Regions from separate parts of the Hymenobacter latericius genome, predicted to be linked through region 1. Evidence: riboswitches for the same ligand, from Rfam matches in the RefSeq annotation. Region 1 holds a riboswitch; the other holds the start of a gene.

Region 1 (11,191 bases):
GCTGAGGATAGCTGCGCCGGCCGTTTTTCGAAGCCGCGCATCCTATTCAAACTCCGCAGCTGCGCTATATTTCGGCTTTTCAGCGCTGTTTTGCCGGTTCCCTTGCATTCTGTTTTGCCTCCCGTACCCATTCGGCTGCTCGATTTGCCGGCGCAGCACGCTCCCATTCAGGCTGAGCTGGATGCGGCCCTGCACCGCGTGATGCAGGCCGGCGACTTTATTCAGGGCACCGAAGTGCAGCTGTTTGCCGACGAGCTGGGCGCTTACCTGGGCGGCGCACACGTGGTACCCTGCGCCAACGGCACCGATGCCCTGCAGCTGGCCCTGATGAGCCTGGGCCTGCACCCCGGCGACGAAGTAATCGTGCCCGCGTTTACCTACGTGGCCTCGGCCGAAGCAGTAGCGGTGCTGGGCCTGAAACCGGTGCTGGCTGATGTGCTGCCCGACACCTTTACGCTCGACGCCGCTGCCGCCGCAGCCGCCATTACCCCGCGCACCCGGGCCGTTATGGCCGTGCACCTCTACGGCCAGTGCGCCGACCTGAACGCCTTGCAGCAGCTTTGCCGCCAGCACGGCCTCGCCCTCATCGAAGACAACGCCCAGGCCATTGGGGCCACCTGGCAGCTGCCCGACGGCCGCCGCGCCCCGGCAGGCACGGTAGGAGAGGTGGGCACTACGTCGTTTTTCCCCTCCAAAAACCTAGGGGCCATGGGCGACGGCGGCGCCCTGCTCACCGCCGATGCCACCCGCGCCGCGCAGCTCTACGAGCTGGCTAACCACGGCCAGCGCCGCGGCCAGAAATACGTGCACCACCGCATCGGCCTTAACTCGCGCCTGGATACCCTGCAGGCTGCCGTGCTGCGCGCGAAGTTGCCGCACCTAGGCCCCTGGACGGCCGCCCGCCAGCGCGTGGCAACCGCGTACGACGCGGCCTTGGCCGGCCTGGCCGGCCTGCAGGTACCCGCCCGGCAATCCGGCAGCACGCACGTGTTTCATCAGTACACCATCCGGCTCGAAAACCCAGCCCGGCGCGACGCACTGCAGCAGCACTTGCGGCAGCACGGCGTGCCCTCGGTGGTGTATTACCCGGTGCCCCTGCATCTGCAGCCGGCTTACCAGTACCTAGGGCACGGGCCGGGCGCGTTTCCCGTGGCCGAGCAACTGTGCGCCACGGTGCTTTCGCTGCCCATCCACCCCACGCTCACGCCCGAGCAGGTGCGCTACGTAAGCGCGGCGGTGCAGGCCTGGGCCCAGGCCTAGGTGCAACTGGCACTGTTTTTTCTTGCGCCCGTACAAGTTGTCATCAACCCGAATACTACGCTCATGACCCGCTCCTTTCTTGGCCTGCTGGCGGGCCTCACGGCACTAGCCGGCCTCACCACTGCTGCTATCAACAAGCCCCACCAAGGCTTCAATATTTTCTCCGTCGATCAGGACATTGCCCTGGGCGCCCAGGTAGCCCACCAAACCGACTCGCTGTACCAGGCCAAGGGCCAGCTGCTTTCGCGCAGCGGCAACGCCCGCGCCTACCAGCTGCTCGATGGCGTGGTGAAGCGCGTGCTCGACAACGGCAACATCAAGTACCGCAACCAGTTTGCCTGGGACGTCAAGATCATTAAAGACGACCAGATGCAAAACGCGTTTGCCACCCCCGGCGGCCACATCTACGTGTTTACGGGCCTGATCAAGTTCCTCGACAACGAAAGCCAGCTGGCCGGGGTAATCGGCCACGAAATTGCCCACGCCGACCGCCGCCACAGCACCCAGCTGCTGCAGCGCCAGTACGGCATCAGCCTGCTGATGGGCGTGGTGCTGGGCAAAAACCCCAACATGCTCACCCAAATTGCCGCCGGCCTGGGCCAGCTCAAGTTCAGCCGCACTTTCGAGCAAGAGGCCGACAAGTACTCTACCGTGTACCTCAACGGCACGCGCTACTACGCCTGCGACGGGGCGGCCGGCTTCTTCATCAAGGCCGAAAAGCAAGGCGGTGCCCGCTCGCCCGAGTTCCTGAGCACGCACCCCAACCCCGGCTCGCGCGTTACGAGCATCCAGAACAGCGCCCGGCAGCTAGGCTGCACCAACCGCTCGGTGGCCAACGGCAACTTCGAGGAGCTGAAGCGTATTCTATAAGTTCGGTTCGCGCGTTTCAGCGAAAGCGCTCCGTTGCGGCTGCAGCGGAGCGCTTTATTGTTTATCAAACGATGAACAAGGCTTGCGGAATCCGCTTTTTTCGGAGCTTGCGGTGTGTTTTCAGCAAGTACCTCTGCTACCGGAATGGGCGCGGCTGCGCTGCCAGTGGTTCGTTTTGTAATCTGTGGCGTGGGCCACATTGGGCGGCGCCACGCCGCCTTGGTAGCGCGCAACCCCGCGGCGCGTTTGGTAGCTCTTATCGATAGGAACCCGGCGTTGCGGGCTGGGCTGCAGACGGAGTTTCCGGGGGTGCCACTCTTTACTTCGCTCGATGAGTACCTAGGCCAAGGCCCTGCAGCCGATGTGCTGACGGTAGCCACGCCTAATTACCTGCACGCCGAGCAGGCCACGCGGGCCCTGCGGCAAGGCCTGCATGTAGTTGTCGAAAAACCCATGGCCCTGCACCGCGCCGATGCCGAGGCCATTGTGCAAACCGCGCAGCAAACCAACCGGCTGGTGTTTGGCGTGATGCAGAACCGCTACTCGCCGCCTGCGGCCTGGCTTAAGCAGGTGTACGACGCGGGCCACCTAGGGCAAGTGTACCTGGTGCAAATCAATTGCTTCTGGAACCGCGATGCGCGCTACTACCGCCCCGGCTCCTGGCACGGCACGCAGGCCCACGATGGCGGCACGCTGTTCACGCAGTTCAGCCACTTCGTCGATTTGCTGTACTGGGTATTCGGCGACATCACCAACCTCGCGGCCCGGTTTCGCAACTTCAACCATCAGGGCCTCACCGAGTTCGAGGACTCGGGCCTGGTTACCTTCGATCTGGAGCGCGGCGGCAGCGGCACCCTGCAGTACAGCACCAGCGTGTGGGATCGTAACCTCGAAAGCTCCATTACGGTGGTGGCCGAGCACGGCAGCCTGCGCATCGCCGGCCAGTACATGGATAAGGTGGAGTACTGCCACATCCGCAACTACCAACTGCCCGCGCTGGCCCGCACCAACCCCGCCAACGACTACGGCGCCTACCAGGGCAGCGCCGCCAACCACGTGCACCTCATCGAGAACGTGATTGATACCTTACAGCACCGCACCGTGGCCACCACCAATGCCCACGAAGGCCTGAAGGTGGTGGAGATAATCGAACGGATTTACAGCCTGAAGTAAGGCCTACTGCACAAACGTGACGCGCCGGATCAGGCCGTTCTCTACTTCGTAAATGGCCACGGCCTCCAGCACCTGGCCGTTGGGCAGGCCCGTTACCCGCTCGTGGTCGATAACCTTGTTGCCCAGCACCGTGCGGTGCATAATCTGGCAATGCAGGTCAGGGGTTTGGGCGAAAAACTGGCCGTAGCCCTCGCGCAGTTTGGCAACGCCCTTGGAGCGTAGCGTGGCCGGAAACGTAAGCAGCTCTACCTGCTCGTGGTAGGTAGCGGCAAAAGCATCGAGGTTGCGGGCGTTGTAGGCGTCCAGCTGCCGTTGCACCACTTGCTCGGCCTCCGAAAGCGCCGGTGCGGGCGCTGGCTCCGGGGCGGGAGCCGGTACCACGGGCTGAGCCGGCCGGGCAGCAGGCGCGGGCCGCTTAACGGGGCGTTTTTGGGCGTGTACGGCCGGAGCCCCCAACAACAGCAGCAAGCAAAGTAAAGCGGGTTTCATTAAGCTGAAAGTAGGAGTGGTATCTTGAAAGCGGCCCGCTAATAAACGGCTAAATCGGCGAACCAGCGGGCCGGGTGCCGGCGTGCGTACCCTGCGCCGCTCTGGCTGCGTACTTGGCTTTCATTCACCTAGGCCCCGCCCTCCTCCATGACGCCCCACGAACAGCAAGCCTACCACGAGCTCCGGGCCTGGCAACAGCGCATGCAGCGGCCGCCCTCGACGCTAAACCGCTTTGCGCGCCACGTACAAACCCGCCTGAACGCCCTGTTGCCCGAGCGGGTGCACAAGGCCCTTACCTCGGCCATCAAGCAAATGGTGCGCGGGGTGTTGTTCGGGTCGATGCACACCACGCGCCAGCCCTTGCTGCAGGCTGCTTTGGCCGAGCGCGAAGCCGCCGTGCGTACGCGCATCAAGTATTACCGCAACACGGCCGCGGCCGAAGGCGCCGTTACCGGAGCGGGCGGGTTTTTGCTGAGCTTGGCCGACTTCCCGTTGCTGCTCGGCATCAAGCTGAAGCTGCTTTTCGATGTGGCCGCGCTCTACGGCTACAACGTGCACGATTACAAAGAGCGCCTCTATCTGCTGCACGTATTTCAGCTGGCCTTCAGCAGCCAGCAAACGCGCAACGAGGTGTACCAGCGGCTGGCCAACTGGGAGGCCTACCGCCAAACCCTGCCCACCGATGTAAACACCTTCGACTGGCGCACGTTTCAGCAGGAGTACCGCGACTACATCGACCTGGCCAAGCTGGCCCAACTGTTGCCCGTGGTGGGGGCGGCCGTGGGGCTGGTGGCCAACTACCGCCTGCTCGAGCAGCTCGGCGAAACCGCCATGAACTGCTACCGCATGCGCTTGTTGCCGGCCTCGTAAGCCCGCCACGGCACCTAGGCCAGCGGCTGGTTTGCACAATCCGCGGATTGCGGGCTACCTTTGCGGCATCAATTCTTTACTCTGAAGGATTGTTTTTATACAGAGGCGTGGAGAGACAGGCTCCCTGAAGCGCCGGCAACCCTCCGGATCATCCGGAACGGTGCCAATTCCTGACCATATAAAAACAAGTAGCTGTGGGCTTTACCTGCCACTTTCCCGTTTCCGGTTTCCATCGTGCATCCGCACACCGCTTGTTTGCCAGCGCCGCTACGGCCGCGCATGCACCCGCGTGTGCTGTGGGTTGTTGTTGTTGAGGCCAACAGGCGCCGCATAGCCGGGCTGCCCGGGGAGTGGTGCTGCGGCACGCTCCCGCTGCCCCGGGCAAGCGCCGCCACCTAGGGCCTGGCCCAAGCCACGCCCAACCTTTTTGGTAATCTTTTCATCGTAAGCCTGTTGGCTGCCCGCTTAGCCTGCCCCGCGCAGGCGCGCGGCGGGTGCCAGGGCGCTTTTTCGTTCGCACGGGCGCTAGCCCGTGTACCCATTTTTGTATGCTTAAAAAATCATTGGAGCTGCTGCGGCAAGAGGCCGCCGAGAGCGGTACGCACACGCTTAAGCGTAGCCTGGGGCCGTTCAACCTTATTGCCATTGGGGTAGGGGTAATCATCGGGGCGGGCCTGTTTTCGCTCACGGGCATTGCCGCCGCCAACCACACCGGCCCGGCTATTACGCTCTCGTTTATCGTGGCCGCGGTGGGCTGCGCGTTTTCGGCCTTGTGCTACGCCGAGTTTGCCTCCATGGTGCCGGTGGCCGGCTCGGCCTACACGTATTCCTACGCCACCATGGGCGAACTGTTTGCCTGGATTATCGGCTGGGATTTGGTGCTGGAGTACTCGGTGGGCGCCGCTACCGTGGCAATCAGCTGGTCGAACTACCTAGGCAAGTTCCTGAGCAAGTACGACATCCACCTGCCCCCGCAGCTGATGATGTCGCCGTGGGAAACGGCTACGCTGGCCGACGGCAGCACCGTAAGCGGGCTGATAAACCTGCCGGCCGTGCTGATCGTGCTGGCCATTACGGCCATTATCGTGCGCGGCACGCAAGGTTCGGCGTGGTTCAACGCCATCGTGGTGGCCCTCAAAGTGTCGGTGGTGCTGGTGTTTATTGCCCTGGGTTGGCAGTACATCGACCCCAGCAACTACCAGCCGTACATCCCCGAAAACACGGGTACCTTCGGCGAGTTTGGCTGGAGCGGCATCTTGCGCGGCGCGGGCGTGGTGTTCTTCGTGTTCATCGGCTTCGATATCGTGGCTACCATGGCGCAGGAGGCCAAAAATCCGCAGCGCAACATGCCCATCGGCATCATCGGCTCGCTGCTGGTGTGCACCGTGTTGTTCGTGCTCTTCGGCTACGTCATGACGGGCCTCGCCAACTACACCGAGTTCAAAGACAGCGCCGCGCCGGTGGCCATTGCCATCGAAAAAACGCCCTACGGCTGGCTGAGCACGGCCATCATCGGGGCCATCCTCATCGGCTACACCTCGGTAATCCTGGTTGATTTGCTGGGCCAGTCGCGCGTGTTCTTCTCCATGTCGCGCGACGGGCTGCTGCCCCAAGTCTTCTCGCAGATTCACCCCAAGTTCCAGACGCCGCTGAAGTCGAGCCTGCTGCTGGGCTTGTTCATTAGCCTGTTCGCCGGCTTTGTGCCCATCCGGGTAGTGGGCGAAATGTGCAGCATCGGTACGCTGCTGGCCTTCGTGATGGTGTGCGTGGGCGTGCTGATTATGCGCAAGCGCGAGCCCAACGCCCCGCGGGCCTTCCGTACGCCGTGGGTACCGGTGGTGCCCATCCTGGGCATCGTTACCTGCCTGGTGATGATGTTCTCGCTGCCCCAGGACACCTGGATACGCCTGTTCGTGTGGCTGGCCATCGGCTTGGTTATTTACTTCCTGTACGGCAAAAAGAACAGCAAGCTGGGCCAGGGTCAGCTGGTAAAAACCGCCGTGGAGCCGGCCGGCAATACCGTTGCCTAGGCCTGCCGGGGCGCTGGCTACCTAGTACGGTTCTATCATTTTGCACCGGGCCCGCGGCACTGCCGCGGGCCCGGTTTGCTTTTGCGTGTATTTTGCCGCCTTATAAGCCGCATTCAATGGAACACATTTATCCGCAAGAACCCTACATGATGGCCGCGCCCGCCACCCCGCGCCGCCCCAAAAAAGCGTACCCCACGTACGCCGAAAGCTGGTGGGTACTCGGGTGGTTTCTACTAGCCTCGCTTATTGCGGGCATCCCGCTGGTGGTGCTTTCGCAGTGGTTGCCCGAGGCCCAGGCCGAAACCTACGGCATTGCTTTGGCCTCGCTCGCCATGCCGTTGCTGGTGTGGTTTCTGCAGCGAACGGAAGGCCCCGGCCGCATTGTGCCGGCCAGCTGGCACGGCCGCCTCGATGGCCCGGGGCTGTATGCCTTGCTAGCCCTCACCACGGTGGCGCTGCTGTTCGTGCGGCTGCCCGTTCATTGGCTGAATTTGCCTACCTGGTCGTTGCCCGACATGCTGCTGAAGCTGATGGCGCACCCCGTACTCTGCTTTGTGGTGGTATGCGTAATGGCGCCGGTATTTGAGGAGTGGTTGTTTCGGGGCGTGCTGCTGCCGGGCCTCGCGCGCAACTACGGGCCTACCAAGGCCATTGTGCAAACCAGCGTGCTGTTCGGCATCATCCACTTCAACCCGGCGCAGTCGTTGTCGGCGGCCATGCTGGGCCTGTTTCTGGGTTGGCTGTACCACCGCACCGGTTCGCTGCGGGCCTGCATTCTGGTGCACGGCGTCAACAACTTCATTGCCTGGCTGGGCATGTTCATGATCCGCAACGACAAAGACGCCTTGGCCCAAATGACGAAGTACCAAGCACCAAGCTGGTCCGTGGCCGCTGCAGCCCTAGGTTCGGCGGTGGTGCTGGCGCTGGTGGTGCGCTACCTGCAGCAGGCTACCCACGAGCCCGCCGATGCGGCGCCGGCCGATGCGCCGGCCGCCCCGGTTGTCGAAACGGCGCCGTAGGCACCGTGCCTGCGCATAATTAACTTCTTGCAATCCTGGGCCGGACGAAGCTACGCTTTGCTCCGGCCCAGGATTTTTTGCAGCAAGGGCATGGCTTCGGGCACTGCGCGGGTTGCCAGCACCAGGGCGCCGTACACCGCGGTTAGGGCCGCCGAGCGCACCAACATCGTCAGCCACGCGGAGGGGAGGGTGGGCACCAGCCAGCCGGCCACGCCCGCCAGGGCAGCAATACCGAGCAGCAGCGGTATGCGCTTGTCGAAAGGCTGTAGCCCGTAGCTGTACCACACAAACCACGTGCGCGCCACGTTGATGAGCACCAAAGCCAGCGAGGTAGCCGCCGCCGAGCCCGCCAGCCCGTAGCGCGGAATCAGCACGAGGTTGAGCAGCACGGTAAGCGCGGCCAGCGAGGCGTTGAAAATGAGGTCGTAGCGGTAGCGCGGCGAGGTAACCACAATCAGCGCGTTTACGCCGGTAATGCCATCGAACAGGCGCCCCACCAGCAGGAGCAGCACGGCCGTGGCGCCGGCAGCGTACTCCGGCTTCATGAGGGAGTAAATAAAATCGAGGTTGAGGCCGATGCCCAGGGCCAGGTAGCAGCCCAGCACGGTGTTGAGGCGCGTGGTGCTGCGGTAAAACTCGGCCATGCGCCCTAGGTCGCGTTGCTTCCAGTAATCGGCCAGCAGCGGAAAAGCAATTTTGTAGAGCGAGCGAAACGGGATGGTTAGCGCCGTGCTGATGTAGAAGGCCACGGTGTACACCCCGGCAGCGCCAATGTTGATGGTGGAGCCCACCATCAATCTATCAATCGAGCTGATAACCGTGCCGGAAATGTTGGAGAGAAGCGCAAAAGCCCCAAAACCAAGCAATTCGCCCATGGGCCGCACGTTGAGTACGGCGGTGCTTGGGCGGAGATGCAGCTCCCCGATGGCAGCAAGGTAAGCCGTAAGCAGCAGCGAGATGCCGCTGTTGAGGCCAATATACAGCAGCACGAACTGATGAAAGTTCAGCCAATCGTGGTCGTATGCCAGCGCGGCCCCTGCCACTAGTAGGCGCAGCAAAATTTCCTGTACAAACGACGAAAAGGCGGTATGATACAGGCCCTTGAGGTAGGCATCCTGCAGGGAGTAGAGCAACGTGAACAAAGCCAGTACGCAGCCCCACAAATAATACGGCCCGAGCAACGAGGCATCCTTGGCGTATTGCGCCATGATCAGGGGCCGACCCAGGATGTACAACGCCGTGATGGCGGCAAATCCCAGCATGGGCACGCCCAGCAAAAAGGGCAAAAAGCCTTGGTGGCCGGCCTCGCGGTTGCGGAAGTACGGGAAGAACCGAATGCCCATGCTCGCAAAGCCCATGGCCGAGAGCTGGGCGTAAATGGTGGCAATGGCAATCAGCAGCTGCGTGAGGCCTAACTGCTCGGTTTCCAGGATTCTGGGCAACACGAAAACCGTGTTGACGAACCCCAGCCCCAGGCCGATGTAGGAAATGATAGTATTGCGCAGCCCTTGGCGCTGGACGATGCCCAAAATGGTGGATAAGTGGATGAGTAGATGAGCGAATGCGTAGCGGAGTGGCTGAGTGGATGCGTGGCTGAGTGGATGCGTGGGTTAGCCCTGGTTAGCATCCTACTATCCACTCATCTGCTCATTTATTCATCCAAGCATCCGCTATTTGCCCGCCCGTGATGAACGCGGCATGACGGCTGCGAAGGTAGCGTACCAACGCGTGGAACTGCTTAGGTCCGTTGAGATGGTTGCGCCGCGAAAAGTTTTCGTTGTGCCACAGCAGCGTGAACACCCCGCCAAAATGCTCGATTTCAGCCAACATGGGCCGCACGGCCGGCAGAATTTCCTCGGGGCCGAGCTGCAGGTAGTTGGGGTGGTGCAGGGTCGCGTCCATCAGGTTCAGGGGGATTTCCAGAAACCGATGGCAGCCGCCCGTGGCAAAGTTATAAGGCCAGAAGGGCAGGCAGTAGCTGTGCCGAAAGCCAAAGTGCTCGGCAAAACCCAGGGTGGTATCAAACTGCACGCCGGCCTCGTCGAGTACATCGGGGGTGGTTTGCGGCTCCCAGCTGAGGTAATGAAAGCGGTTGCCCCGAATAGGAGGCGGCAGCTGGCCGATTTCGCGCTGCAGCGCCGCGGCACTGCCGCTGGTACCAATGCTGCCGTGTACCCCAATTTCGGCCCCGCCCGAGCGCAGGCGCTGCAGGCAGCGCTGGTAGCGCGGGTGGCGCACGTCGTAATCGGCGTTGGGCGTGCCGTTGGGGGCCGGGCGCGCGTTGCCGAGCATGAAGAACGTGGAAATCTGGCCATGAATGGCCACTTCGCGCTGCACTACGTCGAGGTTGTCCCAGGCATCGCGCCCGCCCAACCGGCGCGTGAGCAACGACACGAACGTGCCCACCTCGCCCGCCTGCAGCGCTTTTTTGCCTTCGGCTTTCCAGCCGCTGCGGCAATTGTCCACGTCGTGGGTTATCCAGCAGGCAAAGGGCGCTTGCTGCGGCCAGGGGCGCCGGGGCAAGGGGTGGCCCAGCACGTGCTCCACGGCCGTGCGCAGCAGCTCGAAATAGTAGTTTACCACCGGCACCGCCACAAAATCGTAGCGTTGCTGCACGCTGGCGCGGTACGGAAATCGGCCGTGGTGGTCGCGCTCGGGCGAGTAGTACTCCTGCCAGCCGCTGAGCAGGTAAAAGGCGTTGGCCACCACATCGGCCTGAATGGTGGCGCGGCCCGGTGCCAGCGTAAGCAGTTCGGCGGGGAGCTTGGGTTGAAAGAAAAAGGGCAGTTTGCGGCCCGCCCACTCGCGCCACACGGGCTCGGCGGGGTAGGGCTCGGCCTGCTCGAAGAAGTTGGTGCTTTGCGCCGCTACCTGCACCGGTGCCCCGGGGTGCTGCCCCGCGTAGCCAATGGCCAGCGGCTCGGCATCGTAGGCCGACCAGAAATGCCGCAGCACGTACGCCAGCATGTTTTGCTGGAGCTCGGGCGCCGCCGCGGGCCGCCGGGGCATGGTTGAGGGTGCGGTTGGCATCGGGGCTAAAATAGCGGCTTTGCCCTAGGTATGCCAGTGTCGAGCTTGCTGCATGAGCCAGGAAGTGCCACCTACTTAGCTTCTTGCATCAGCCACGAATCGAGTTGCTGCAGGGCCAGCTCCTGGCTCCGGCCTTCGTGTGGGGTGCCCAGGGTGGCGCAATAGTAGGCCGCGCGCTGGTAGTGCCCGGCCGGCTTGTGGTGGGCGTAGCGGTGCAGCAGCTCGCCCAATTCGGGTAAGCTGTGGGCTCGTTCTACCAGGCCTTGGGCGGCGTAGCCGTAATAATCGTCGGCCACGCCGTGGCTGCTGAAGCGGTAGTACAGGCTGACGAGGTTGAGCAGGGTTGCCTCGAGGTGCGTGGAGGTATCGGCGGCAATAAGCGCATCGTGCTGCTGCAGAAACTCAAACACCGACTCCTGCCGCGCATCCGAAAAGCGGAGCTGCGGGAAG
Region 2 (11,191 bases), 1.0 Mb from region 1:
CACACCCACAATACGTTGTCGCGCGCGGGGCTCAGGGTGCCGTAAGTGTGGTAGGCAATTTGTACGCCGGCCAGCTCGCCGCCGCACTCCAGCGGCAGCGGTTGGGCCAAGGTTAGCGTTTGTTGTTCGCTCATAGCGGGGTCCTTTCGGGTAAGGCTGAAAGGAGTGGTAAAACACCGCAGCCCGCGGCTGCAGCGGTCAGAAATGCTTTGCTCCCGGCCCCCTCGAGCAGAAGAAGGGGCCGGAAAGCAAAGGAGCCGAAGCGGCGGCGAAGCACTTTCTCCCGAAGCGCTTCGCCTAGGTGCCAATGCTGGAAGGGAAGCCCTGCCCCATGGCAGAAGCGGGCTTCCTCAGTTTTCCCTCCCTTTATACTTCCAGCGTGGCGGGGTGCTCGGCTTGTTGTTCGAGTAGGATAGCGTTATCCTCGGTGTTGCTCAGCGGCGCCGCGTTCTGCACTGCGTCAAAAGCGCGCTGCAAATCGGCCTTGATGTCGTCGATGTGCTCCAGGCCCAGCGACAGGCGCAGCAGCGTGGGCGTTACGCCAGCGGCGCGCTGCTCCTCGTCGGAAAGCTGCTGGTGCGTGGTGGCCGAAGGCTGAATGATGAGCGTTTTGGCGTCGCCCACGTTGGCCAGGTGGCTGATGAGCTGCAGGTTGTCGATAAACTGCGTGGCCGTTTCCTTCGAGCCTTTAATAGCGAAGGTGAGCACACCGCCGAAGCCGCGCTTCAGGTATTTGGTGGCCAGCTGGTGGTAGGGGCTGCTCTTGAGGCCGGGGTAGTTCACGGCCTCTACCTGCGGGTGCTGCTCCAGCCACTCGGCAATTTTCTGGGCGTTTTCCACGGTGCGGTCTACGCGCAGGCTCAGCGTTTCGAGGCCGATAAGCAGCTGCCAGGCGTTGAAGGGGCTCTGCGAGGGGCCGAAGTCGCGCAGGCCTTCTACCCGGGCCCGGATGATGAAAGCAATGTTGCCGAAGGGGCCGTTTTTGCCGAACACATCATTGAATACCAGGCCGTGGTAGCCTTCGCTTGGCTCGGTAAACTGCGGAAATTTGCCGTTGCCGAAGTCGTACTTGCCGCCATCCACGATTACGCCGCCGATGGAGGTGCCGTGGCCGCCAATCCATTTCGTAGCCGATTCTACTACAATGTGCGCGCCGTGCTCCAGGGGGCGGAACAGGTAACCACCCGCGCCGAAGGTGTTATCCACAATCAGCGGAATGTCGTGCTTGTTGGCAATGGCCGCAATGGCTTCAAAATCCGGAATGTTGAAGCCCGGGTTGCCGATGGTTTCGAGGTACAGCGCCTTGGTGTTCTCGTCGATCAGCCGCTCGAAGCTCTCGGGGTTGTCGCCGTCGGCAAAGCGCACCTCAATACCCAGGCGCTTGAACGCCACCTTGAATTGATTGTACGTGCCCCCGTACAGAAACGAAGTCGACACGAAGTTGTCGCCGGCCTGCAGGATGTTGTTCAGGGCAATAAACTGCGCCGCCTGGCCGGAGGCCGTTGCCAGCGCTGCCACGCCGCCTTCGAGCGCCGCCACGCGCTGCTCAAACACGTCGGTGGTAGGGTTCATCAGGCGGGTGTAAATGTTGCCGAACTCCTTTAGCGCAAACAGGTTAGCGCCGTGCTCAGCATTCTTGAATACGTAGGATGTAGTTTGAAACAGCGGCACTGCGCGGGCGCCCGTGGTGGGGTCGGGTTGCTGGCCGGCGTGGAGTTGCAGGGTTTCGAAGTGCAGGTTCTGCTGAGACATGATAATGCTGAGAAAGAGGGTTGTGGATTGCGAAATCGATGCGGGAAACCGGCCACAGCAAGCCCAAAGCCGCGTGCGCCGAAGTGGTGGCCCGCAGCAGCCCAAGTGAAACCCTAGGGTGCAGCGAAGCCACATGCCGCCGAAAAGCCGGGCGGCCAGAATGTGAAATGGGAAGGGTAGGGGCAGGCTTTAAGCGCCCGCGGGGCCAACTACCAACAACAGCAACAACACGCCGTTTCGGCAGCGCGCATAGCCTGCGGCTGCATCATCGTCGCGGTAGCGGGGCGAGCGGCTACAAGCATAGTTGTAGCGGGCGCCGCGGTAGCGCGGAACTGCGAAGGAGTGTTGTAGGGGTGCGGGTAGGTATCCATAGCACGCTATTTATTTGTCCCCTCGTAGGGGCAGGACTTGGCACCTGCCAGCTTGTGCGTTGCTGGTGGTTGCCAGCGGGTCATCGAGCCTGTTCTCTCGCCGCTTCGGAATAAACCATGCTTCAAAAAACGCCGGGCCGTAAGCCGGGCTGGCACAAAGGTAGTACCGGTTGCATTAAACGCAAATCTGGCGAAAAGTTTTTTCAGGACGAGAAGTCAGATGTAACCAATTGCGCTTTGGTTCGAAGTAAAATATTGGTTATAAGATGATTATTAATAAGGTGTGGCAGTGATTTTACACAAAAAAACGCCTAGGGGTCGGACCTAGGCGTTGCAATATCAAGCAGAAATAAGGCCTACATCTTGGGCAGTTTCAGCACCTGGCCTACCTCAATATGGTCGGGGTTGCTGCCAATCGTCGACTTATTAGCATCGTAAATCTGGTGCCACTTGGAGGCGTCGCCGTAGTGCTTTTTGGCAATCTTCGAAAGCGAGTCGCCGCTTACTACGGTGTAGGTTTCGCCTTGGGCGGCGGCGGGTTGGGCTGCCTGCGGTTGCGCTTGGTTGCCGAAGAAATCGGTAGCGCCGCCGGCCGGCTTTTGGGGTTGGGTAGGTTGTACGGGCTTTTTCTCGCCCTTATCGCTGAGGAAATCGAACAGTCCCATGGTTGTGTGGTCTTTGTAAGTGGGTGCGGATGCGAGCAACAGGTGCTGGGTAGCAACCCATTGGCTCGGCTAAAGTGTACGGGCTAGGTAGCAGATAGTTGCGCGCTTAACCCTTTGCAGCGGGGGTGCGTAAGTAACGGCGCAGCGCTTGCCAACTCGGCCGCGCCGCAGTTGCCGAACCCTGTTCCATCCCCATTCCAGACACCCATTTATGACACGCGCATTTAACACACCGCTCCACTACCTAGGCACGCTCCTGCTGCTGATGACCCTCGTTATGTATGCCTGCGGCAGCAAAGAAGGCAAGGTAGAAGGGCAAAACATGCTCTACGGCACCGATAGCAAAGTGTGGAAAACCCGCCGCGAAGAAGACGCTACCGGCGACAAAGTGAAGCAGACCTCCGAGCAAAAGCAGGAGGAAATCCGCTTCTTCGGCAATGGCCAGTACGTCATGACCTCGCCCACGCAGTCGATCAACGGCAAGTACACCTTCGATCAGGCCAACAAGAAGATTACCATGACGCCCGACAACGGAAACGTGGCCAATACCTTCGATGTGGCAACGCTTACCGACGACCGCCTGACGCTGCGCAGCGCCGACGGGGCTGAGCTGCAGCTAGAAGCTGAGTAATAGCTCAACAGCCTCACTTGCTGATAAAACAATAAGCCCCGCGGCAGTTACGCCGCGGGGCTTATTGTTTGTTGCCTAGGTATTGGTTGCCAATCAGGAAGCCATGACCTCGTGTGCCACCTTTTTGCCAAACACCCGGCCGACCCAGCGCGGCAGGAAGATGGAGCCCAGCACGAGGTACAGGTAATAGGTAGCAATGCGGTAGAGCAGCAGGATGAAATTCGTCATGGTTGCCGAGCCGGCGAAGCTGCGGAAGAAGAACGGGAAGGCACCCTCGGCAAAGCCCGCGCCGCCCGGCGTAATAGCCACCAGCAGCACTACTTTGTACACCAGGTTGCGGGCGAAGATGACGCCAAACGTAGCCCAGCTTACCGGCACAAAAGCCGCAATCAGGCAGCCGATAACGAGGTAGCGGGCCGTCCAGACGAATGCCGTGGAGAGGGCCGCGCGGCTCCAGTAAGCCCAGCCGTTGCCGCGCAGCTGCGCCGAGGCCCACACCAGCTCGGTGCCGTGCTGCCAGGCGCGGCGGCGCCAGCGGCGCAGCCCGCGTACCGAAAACAGGCGCATAATCAGGCGCTTTACCACGTGGGGGTTGATAAGTAGCGCCCACGCCATCAGGCCGGAGTACAGAAACGTGAGTACGTAGCTTAGCCAAAACGCGACTTTGAGCGTGGTAATAAAGCCGCTTTCGAGCACCTCGGTGGGGTAAAGACTGTCGCCGGCCAGGAGCAGCACAAAGGGCACCACCACCACAAAGTACAAGTTATCGAGCATGGCTGTTGCCATCACGTAGGCCAGCGACTTACCTAAGGGCACGCCCTCTTTGTTGATGATAAACGTAGCCACCGTGGTACCGCCCACGGCCGATGGAAGCACGCACGAAGCCAGCTCCCAAATCATAATCACATCGATGCTCTGCCGCCACGACAGCTGCCGCTCCGAAATATGCCGGATGCGGTACATATAGCCTACATCGCGCACAAATAGCACGGCCAGCACCACCAGCAGCCACAACGGGCGGGCGTCGGCCAGGGGGGCCAGGTCGCCGGGGCGGTAGCTGCGCCAGAACATAAAGCCCACTACCCCGAGGCCAATAGCAACCGGCAGCAGCATCCGCGAAGGCGATAATTTTTCGAGCAGCTGGCGGTCCTGCTGGGGAGTGGTCATGCAAGTAGGCGGGTAGTGGTCAGGCAAAAATACGTAGTTGACCTAGGCGGGGTCGTTAAAATTATTCTAACCCCGGTGAGGGCAAAGCCGGAACACAAAGCATGTAGGTACAATGCACCTCAACCGGAACCCCGGCCCCGCGGCAGCACGTTAAGCTACGAACCGCCAGGCTGAAAATGTCGTAACTTTGCCGGCTAATGTCGGCCTACCTTAACGGGTGGCCGCAACAAACTGGCCACTACGGTGGTTAGCCGCTACCATCCCACTCGTTGCCGTAACCGAAACCAATGATTGTCGAACCCGGACCCCTGCTGGCGGCTATCAACTCGCCTGCCGACCTTAAAGAGTTGCGCGAAGACCAGCTGGTTCAGCTAAGCCAAGAACTACGGCAGTTTATCATCGATTCGGTCTCGATCTACGGCGGGCACTTCGGGGCTTCCCTAGGTGTGGTAGAGCTTACCGTGGCGCTGCACTACGTGTTCAACACCCCGTACGACCAGTTGGTGTGGGACGTGGGGCACCAGGCGTACGGCCACAAAATTCTGACGGGGCGCCGCGCGCAGTTTCATACCAACCGTAAGTACGGCGGGCTGTCGGGCTTTCCGAAACGCTCCGAAAGCGAGTACGATGCCTTTGGCGTGGGGCACAGCTCCACCAGCATCGGCGCGGCCCTGGGTATGGCCGTGGCTTCTGACTACAAGAAGGAGTTCGACCGGCAGCACATAGCCGTAATCGGCGACGGCGCCATGACGGCGGGCATGGCTTTCGAGGCCCTGAACCACGCCGGCGTCACGAATACCAACCTGCTGGTTATCCTCAATGATAACTGCATGAGCATCGACCCCAACGTGGGCGCGCTCAAAGAATACCTGACTGACATTACCACCTCGCGCACCTACAACCGCGTGCGCGACGAGCTGTGGAACGTGTTGGGGAAGCTTTCGAAGTTCGGGCCTAACCCGCAGCAGATTGCTAGCAAGGTGGAGTCGGCCATGAAGGCTACTTTGCTGAAGCAGAGCAACCTGTTTGAGGCGCTGAAGTTCCGCTACTTCGGCCCCGTCGATGGCCACGATGTGCAGCATCTGGCTACCCTGCTGAACGACCTGAAGAGCATTCCGGGCCCCAAGCTGCTGCACTGCGTAACGGTGAAGGGCAAAGGCTACGCCCTGGCCGAAAAAGACCAGACGCTGTGGCACGCCCCGGGCTTGTTCGACAAGATTACCGGCGAGATTTACAAGAAGGTGCCCGATAAGCCTCAGCCGCCCAAGTACCAGGATGTATTTGGCCATACCATGGTGGAGCTGGCCGAGCAAAACCCCAAGGTAATGGGCGTTACGCCCGCCATGCCCTCGGGCTGCTCGCTCAACATCATGATGAAGGCCATGCCCGACCGCGCTTTCGACGTGGGCATTGCCGAGCAGCACGCCGTTACGTTTTCGGCCGGTTTGGCCACGCAGGGCCTGGTGCCGTTCTGCAACATCTACTCGTCGTTTATGCAGCGCGCCTACGACCAGGTGGTGCACGACGTAGCCCTGCAGAACCTGCACGTGGTATTCTGCCTCGACCGCGCTGGTTTTGCCGGCGCCGATGGCGCCACGCACCACGGCGCCTACGACCTGGCCTACATGCGCTGCGTGCCCAACATGGTGGTGGCCTCGCCCATGAACGAGGAGGAGCTGCGCAACCTGATGTACACCGCCACGCTGCCCGAAAACGCCGGGCCGTTTACCATCCGCTACCCGCGCGGCGAGGGCGTGATGCCGGAGTGGCGCAAGCCCTTGCAGCGCCTTGCCGTGGGCACGGGCCGTACCGTGCGCCAAGGCGCCGGCGATGTGGCCATCCTAAGCATCGGGCACATCGGTAACTACGCTGTAAAAGCCACCCAGCAGCTTCTGGCCGAAGGCCTCGACACCGGCCACTACGACATGCGCTTCTGCAAGCCGCTCGACGAGGAATTGCTGCACCAGGTTTTGCGCCGGTACAAGGCTGTTGTAACCGTAGAAGATGGCTGCCTGCAGGGCGGCTTCGGTTCGGCGGTGCTGGAGTTTATGGCCGACCACGGTTACGCCGTACCCGTGAAGCGCCTAGGTATTCCGGACCTTGTAGTGGAGCACGGCTCGCAGGACGAGCTGTACAAGGAGTGCGGCTACGATGCAGCCGGCATTGCCCAGGCTGTGCGCCAGATGCAGGACAAAGTGGCCGCTGCCGCAACGCAGCAACTGCTGCGGTAACCCCCCATGCGCAAGCTATTCTTACAAAAGCGCCAGCTTCGGCTGGCGCTTTTTTGTTGGTGTCATTTTTAGGGCTGCAGGGCAGTGAGCCGCCGTGGAGCCTCGCAGCGTCGCTTTACGACTTGCAAAATGCGGCGCTGAATTTCGCTCATCACGTAATCCGTCCAGAGCCCGGCGTAGGGGTTGAGGTTGGTGCTGAGTCGTTGCTGACTGTAGAGTACTAACCTGGTATGGCCGTTGGGCAGCGGCTGCAACTCGTAGGTGCCGCGCAACACGTCAAAAAAGCGGCCGCCCACAATCACGTGCTCATCAAAGGTGGTGGGCGGAATGGTAGCCGTGTTGGGCTCGATGCTGAAGGAGAGCTTTTGCAAAGGCACCCATTCATCCACGGTTTCGATGAACTCCACCCCGCGCTCAAAAGTGGCGCGGCGCACGCCGCCAATGCCTTCGTGGGTCAGGGTAGCCTCTACGGGGCGCGGAAAGCCGATGTCGTCGATGAGGCTGGGCCCTAGGTCGGCGGCGCTGATGGGCGGCACCCGCACGATGTGCGGCCACACCGCGGCGGGCGCGGCGGCTATTTCTACCACGTTTTGCACGCGCCTCAGGCTGTCGGGGGTGGCGAAACGGCTTTCGGCCAAAGCCACCACCAGGGGTAGCAGCGCCACGGCCGAAACCAGCACGTAATCGTCGGGCTTGTTGTTGCGGCGCTTTTCGAGCCAGCCATAAAGCCGCGCACCCAGCCACGAAACAAAGAAGAACAGCGGCAGAATGATGATCAGGCAGATAGCGCCCTCCAGGTGCGCGATAAACGCCGTAACCAGAAAGAGCGTGGTGGCTATCCAGGGCGCAAAAACGTAGCGCCAGGCACTACCGCGTCCGGGCGGGGTGTAATGCGCCGTAAGCATGCCCAAACCATACGGCACCGCTACCAGAAACGACACCATCAGCAGGCCGCCATACCGCTCGAAGGGCCCCGTGTTGAATACGAGCCGAAAGGCCAGGGCATATACCACGCCGGCAAGCACCGCCAGCAGTTTAGGAGTGTGGCGGCCGGAAATCTGCAGCATGGAGCAAAAGGATAGTCGGCCAAATATAGCTGTGCGTGCCCTAGGTGCGCTCGAGTATCCGCTCGCGGTGGTGCAGGCCCCAGTCGCGGATTTCGCCGATTAGTTTCTCCAGCGTGCGGCCGTAGTCGGTAAGCGAGTACTCAACGGCCAGGGGCACGGTATCAAACACCTTGCGCCGCACCAGCTCGTGGCTTTCCAGGTCTTTCAGCTCTTTCGATAGCACCTTGGCTGCTACGCCCAATTCGCGCTGAATTTCCTTGAAGCGCCGTTCGCGCAGCGAGAGCAGCATGATAACCGGGATTTTCCACTTGCCGCCCAGCACGTCCATCGCATCGCGCAGGGGCAGCAGGTAGTCGGTGCAGGGTTTGGCGGTGGGCATGGCGGCGGTGTTTGATGATGGATAACCTAGGAGTAACCGGTTACCTGTAGGTTAGTTGAAACAAATGTACGTACATAGTTTTGATATTTGCATCAACAAACAACGCAACACCGGCCGGCTGCTCCGGCCCCAAACAACTGTTCTGCCATGGCTGCTACCAAATGGGTGCTCGACCCCACGCACTCCGAAATTCAGTTCAAAATCAAGCACTTGGTTATTTCTACCGTCACGGGCTCATTCAAGCAATTTGAGGGCGAAGTAGAAACCCAGGACGACAACTTCGGAACGGGCAAAGTGCGTTTTGCCGCCAGCATCGCCAGCATCGATACCAACCAGGAGCAACGCGACCAGCACCTGAAGTCGGCCGATTTCTTCGACGCCGAAAACCATCCGCAGCTTACGTTCGAATCGACTTCGCTCCGCAAACTGTCCGACGACCGGTACAAGCTACTGGGCAACCTCACCATCAAGGGCGAAACGCGCCCCGTGGAGCTGGACGTGGAGTACGGCGGTTCGGCCACCGATTTCTACGGCAACCACAAAGCCGGTTTCGAGCTGACGGGTAAAATCAGCCGCAAAGAGTTTGGCCTGACCTGGAGCGCCGTAACCGAAGCCGGTGCAATTGTGGTGGGCGACGAGGTAAAGCTGTTTGCCAACGTACAGCTTATCAAGCAAGCGGCTGAGGTTGCCGCCTAAGCACCTAGGCAGCGGCTGGATTGGCAAGGCGCAACCTGCCGGCTAATTCGCGAGCTGATCAGCTAGCTGAGAAAGTTGGCTCTGACCACTAAAGCAAGCCTGCTGCTGCCCGATTTTGCCAAAGCCGCCCCGCGTGGGGCGGCTTTTTGCGTTCAGAAAAGGCAATGCGCTTGCTGCTACGGCCCTAGGTGCAAGGGGGCTTGGTAGCCGCTACCTTTGTGCTGTGCCGCTTTGCTACCTCCAATACTCTGAGCTTGATTTGGCTGCCTGGCAGGCTTGCGTAGCCCAAGCCGAGCAATGCGTGCCGTATGCCCAGGCCCTGTGGCTCGATGCCACCAACGGCCCCACCTGGGCAGCAGTGGTGGAGACCCTGCCCGGCGGCGGCTACGCTTCGGTTTTTCCGGTGCCGGTGCGCCGCCGCTGGTGGGGAGCCGAAAGCTTGCAGCCGCCTTTTACGCAGCAGCTGGGTTTGCTTACCACCGCGGCCAGCCAGCACCGCCACCCCGAGGAGTACCTGGCTTTGCTGGCCAACCGCTTTGTGCGTTTGCACCTGCAGCTCAATACCCACAACCCGCCGCCCGGCCGCTTCCCGCCCGGCTGGTGCATGGCCGAGCGCACCACGTACCACCTAGGGCTTGCCGCCGATTACCACAGCCTGCTGCTGCACTACACGCCCGAGTTCCGGCGGCGCCTGCGGCAGCACCGCGAGCGGGCCGTGCCGCTGCAAATTGTGCCGGGTGCCTCGTTGGCGCCAACCATTACCTTGTTTCGCAGCTACAAGCCCGATAGCCAAACTCGCTTGCGCAAAGGTCATTTTGCGCGGTTGCAGCGGCTGGTCGAAGCCCTAGGTAGCCAGGCCCAGCTACTGGAGGTGCGGCAGCCCGGCACCGGCGAGCTGCTGGCCGGGGCTTTGTTTGTGCACAGCCGCGGCCGCATTACGTATTTGTTTGCGGCGGCCTCGGCAGCGGGCAAAAAGCAGCACGCGCCCATGCTGTTGCTCGATTACGTTATTGCCCGCCATGCGGGCACGCCCAACCTCGTGCTCGATTTTGAGGGCGGCACCATACCCAGTATTGCTCGCTTTTTTGCGAATTTCGGGGCGCGGCCCGTGCCGTATTGTTCTATCACCCAAACTACCCGCCCGTGGTACCTGACCTGGATGCGCTGACCCAAAGCGGCCGAGTGCACATCGTGACCTCTGAGCCGAGCATTGCCAACCACTTTTTGGCCGAGCTGCGCGATGTGCAGGTGCAACGCGATTCGCTGCGATTCCGGCGCAACCTGCAGCGCCTCGGCGAAATCATCGCGTACCGCATCAGCTCGCAGCTGAGCTACACCGAGAAAACGGTGCAAACGCCTTTGGCCGAGTCGAGCGGGCAGCTGCTGTCGGATTTTCCGGTGCTGGCCACGGTGTTGCGCGCGGGGTTGCCTTTCCACCAGGGCTTTCTCAATTACTTCGATCAGTCGCCCAGTGCCTTTGTGGCCGCGTACCGCATCGAGGCCACCTCGCGGGTAGAGGTGCAGGTCGACTACCTCTCGGCCCCCGACCTCAACGGGCGCGTGCTCATCCTGGCCGACCCCATGCTGGCCACCGGCAAATCGTTGGCGCTTACGTACCGGGCTATGCTGCGCTTCGGGCAGCCGCGGCAGGTACACATCGCGGCCGTAATTGCTTCGCCCGAGGGCGTCAAGCACGTGCTGGAGGAAGTGCCGGAAGCCAACATCTGGCTGGCCGCCCTCGACGACCACCTGAACGAACATGCGTATATTGTTCCGGGCCTGGGCGACGCCGGCGACCTGGCTTACGGCAGCAAGCTGTAAGGCGGCTGCCAGCCGGTTTGAGTTGCCGTACAACCGTATTTTTGCCGCCTAAGCTACCCGGGTAAGTATCTTGCTTTGCTTAGAACGATCAACGTCTGAACGCCCGTGATGCCGCACGCCGTCAAATACGCGTCCGTTTTCCTGCTGAGCATGGTTAAATTCTTCGGTGGGCCTCTGGCCGGTGCCGCCGCGGGGCTGTCGTTTGTACCCACCTGGGTGCTCACCGTAGCCGGCATGATGACGAGCGTGCTGGTGTTTTCGGGCCTGGGGCGGGTGTTTGTGGCCCACTTGCAGCGCCGCCGCCGCCTGCGCCACAAGCCGGTATTTACACCTAGGGCCCGGCAAATCGTGCGCGTGTTTCGGCGCTTCGGCATCGGCGGCATTGCTTTCCTGACGCCGGTGCTCTTTACG

What was found. A riboswitch is a leader RNA that binds a small molecule or an ion and turns the genes downstream of it on or off. The one in region 1 is predicted to bind S-adenosylmethionine.
Region 2: linked by a shared signal. The riboswitch ahead of OIS50_RS11940 (O-acetylhomoserine aminocarboxypropyltransferase/cysteine synthase family protein) and the one ahead of OIS50_RS07275 (amino acid permease) in region 1 are both predicted to bind S-adenosylmethionine.

Annotation. Positions count from the first base shown of each region.
Region 1 is NZ_CP110136.1:1,630,751-1,641,941, reverse strand. Features, by position in the region: gene OIS50_RS07300 (DegT/DnrJ/EryC1/StrS family aminotransferase) at 115-1,260, shown strand; gene OIS50_RS07295 (M48 family metalloprotease) at 1,324-2,130, shown strand; gene OIS50_RS07290 (Gfo/Idh/MocA family protein) at 2,296-3,303, shown strand; gene OIS50_RS07285 (nuclear transport factor 2 family protein) at 3,307-3,792, opposite strand; gene OIS50_RS07280 (EcsC family protein) at 3,940-4,662, shown strand; SAM riboswitch class I at 4,755-4,847, shown strand; gene OIS50_RS07275 (amino acid permease) at 5,211-6,692, shown strand; gene OIS50_RS07270 (CPBP family intramembrane glutamic endopeptidase) at 6,809-7,711, shown strand; gene OIS50_RS07265 (lipopolysaccharide biosynthesis protein) at 7,762-9,240, opposite strand; gene OIS50_RS07260 (DUF7033 domain-containing protein) at 9,359-10,720, opposite strand; gene OIS50_RS07255 (hypothetical protein) at 10,813-11,191, opposite strand, start outside.
Region 2 is NZ_CP110136.1:2,669,971-2,681,161, reverse strand. Features, by position in the region: gene OIS50_RS11945 (homoserine O-acetyltransferase family protein) at 1-134, opposite strand, end outside; gene OIS50_RS11940 (O-acetylhomoserine aminocarboxypropyltransferase/cysteine synthase family protein) at 367-1,752, opposite strand; SAM riboswitch class I at 2,131-2,240, opposite strand; gene OIS50_RS11935 (LysM peptidoglycan-binding domain-containing protein) at 2,480-2,788, opposite strand; gene OIS50_RS11930 (hypothetical protein) at 3,000-3,419, shown strand; gene OIS50_RS11925 (lysylphosphatidylglycerol synthase transmembrane domain-containing protein) at 3,513-4,586, opposite strand; gene dxs (1-deoxy-D-xylulose-5-phosphate synthase) at 4,874-6,817, shown strand; gene OIS50_RS11915 (SRPBCC family protein) at 6,886-7,884, opposite strand; gene OIS50_RS11910 (winged helix-turn-helix transcriptional regulator) at 7,925-8,263, opposite strand; gene OIS50_RS11905 (YceI family protein) at 8,411-8,959, shown strand; gene OIS50_RS11900 (GNAT family N-acetyltransferase) at 9,219-10,127, shown strand; gene upp (uracil phosphoribosyltransferase) at 10,103-10,780, shown strand; gene OIS50_RS11890 (hypothetical protein) at 10,931-11,191, shown strand, end outside.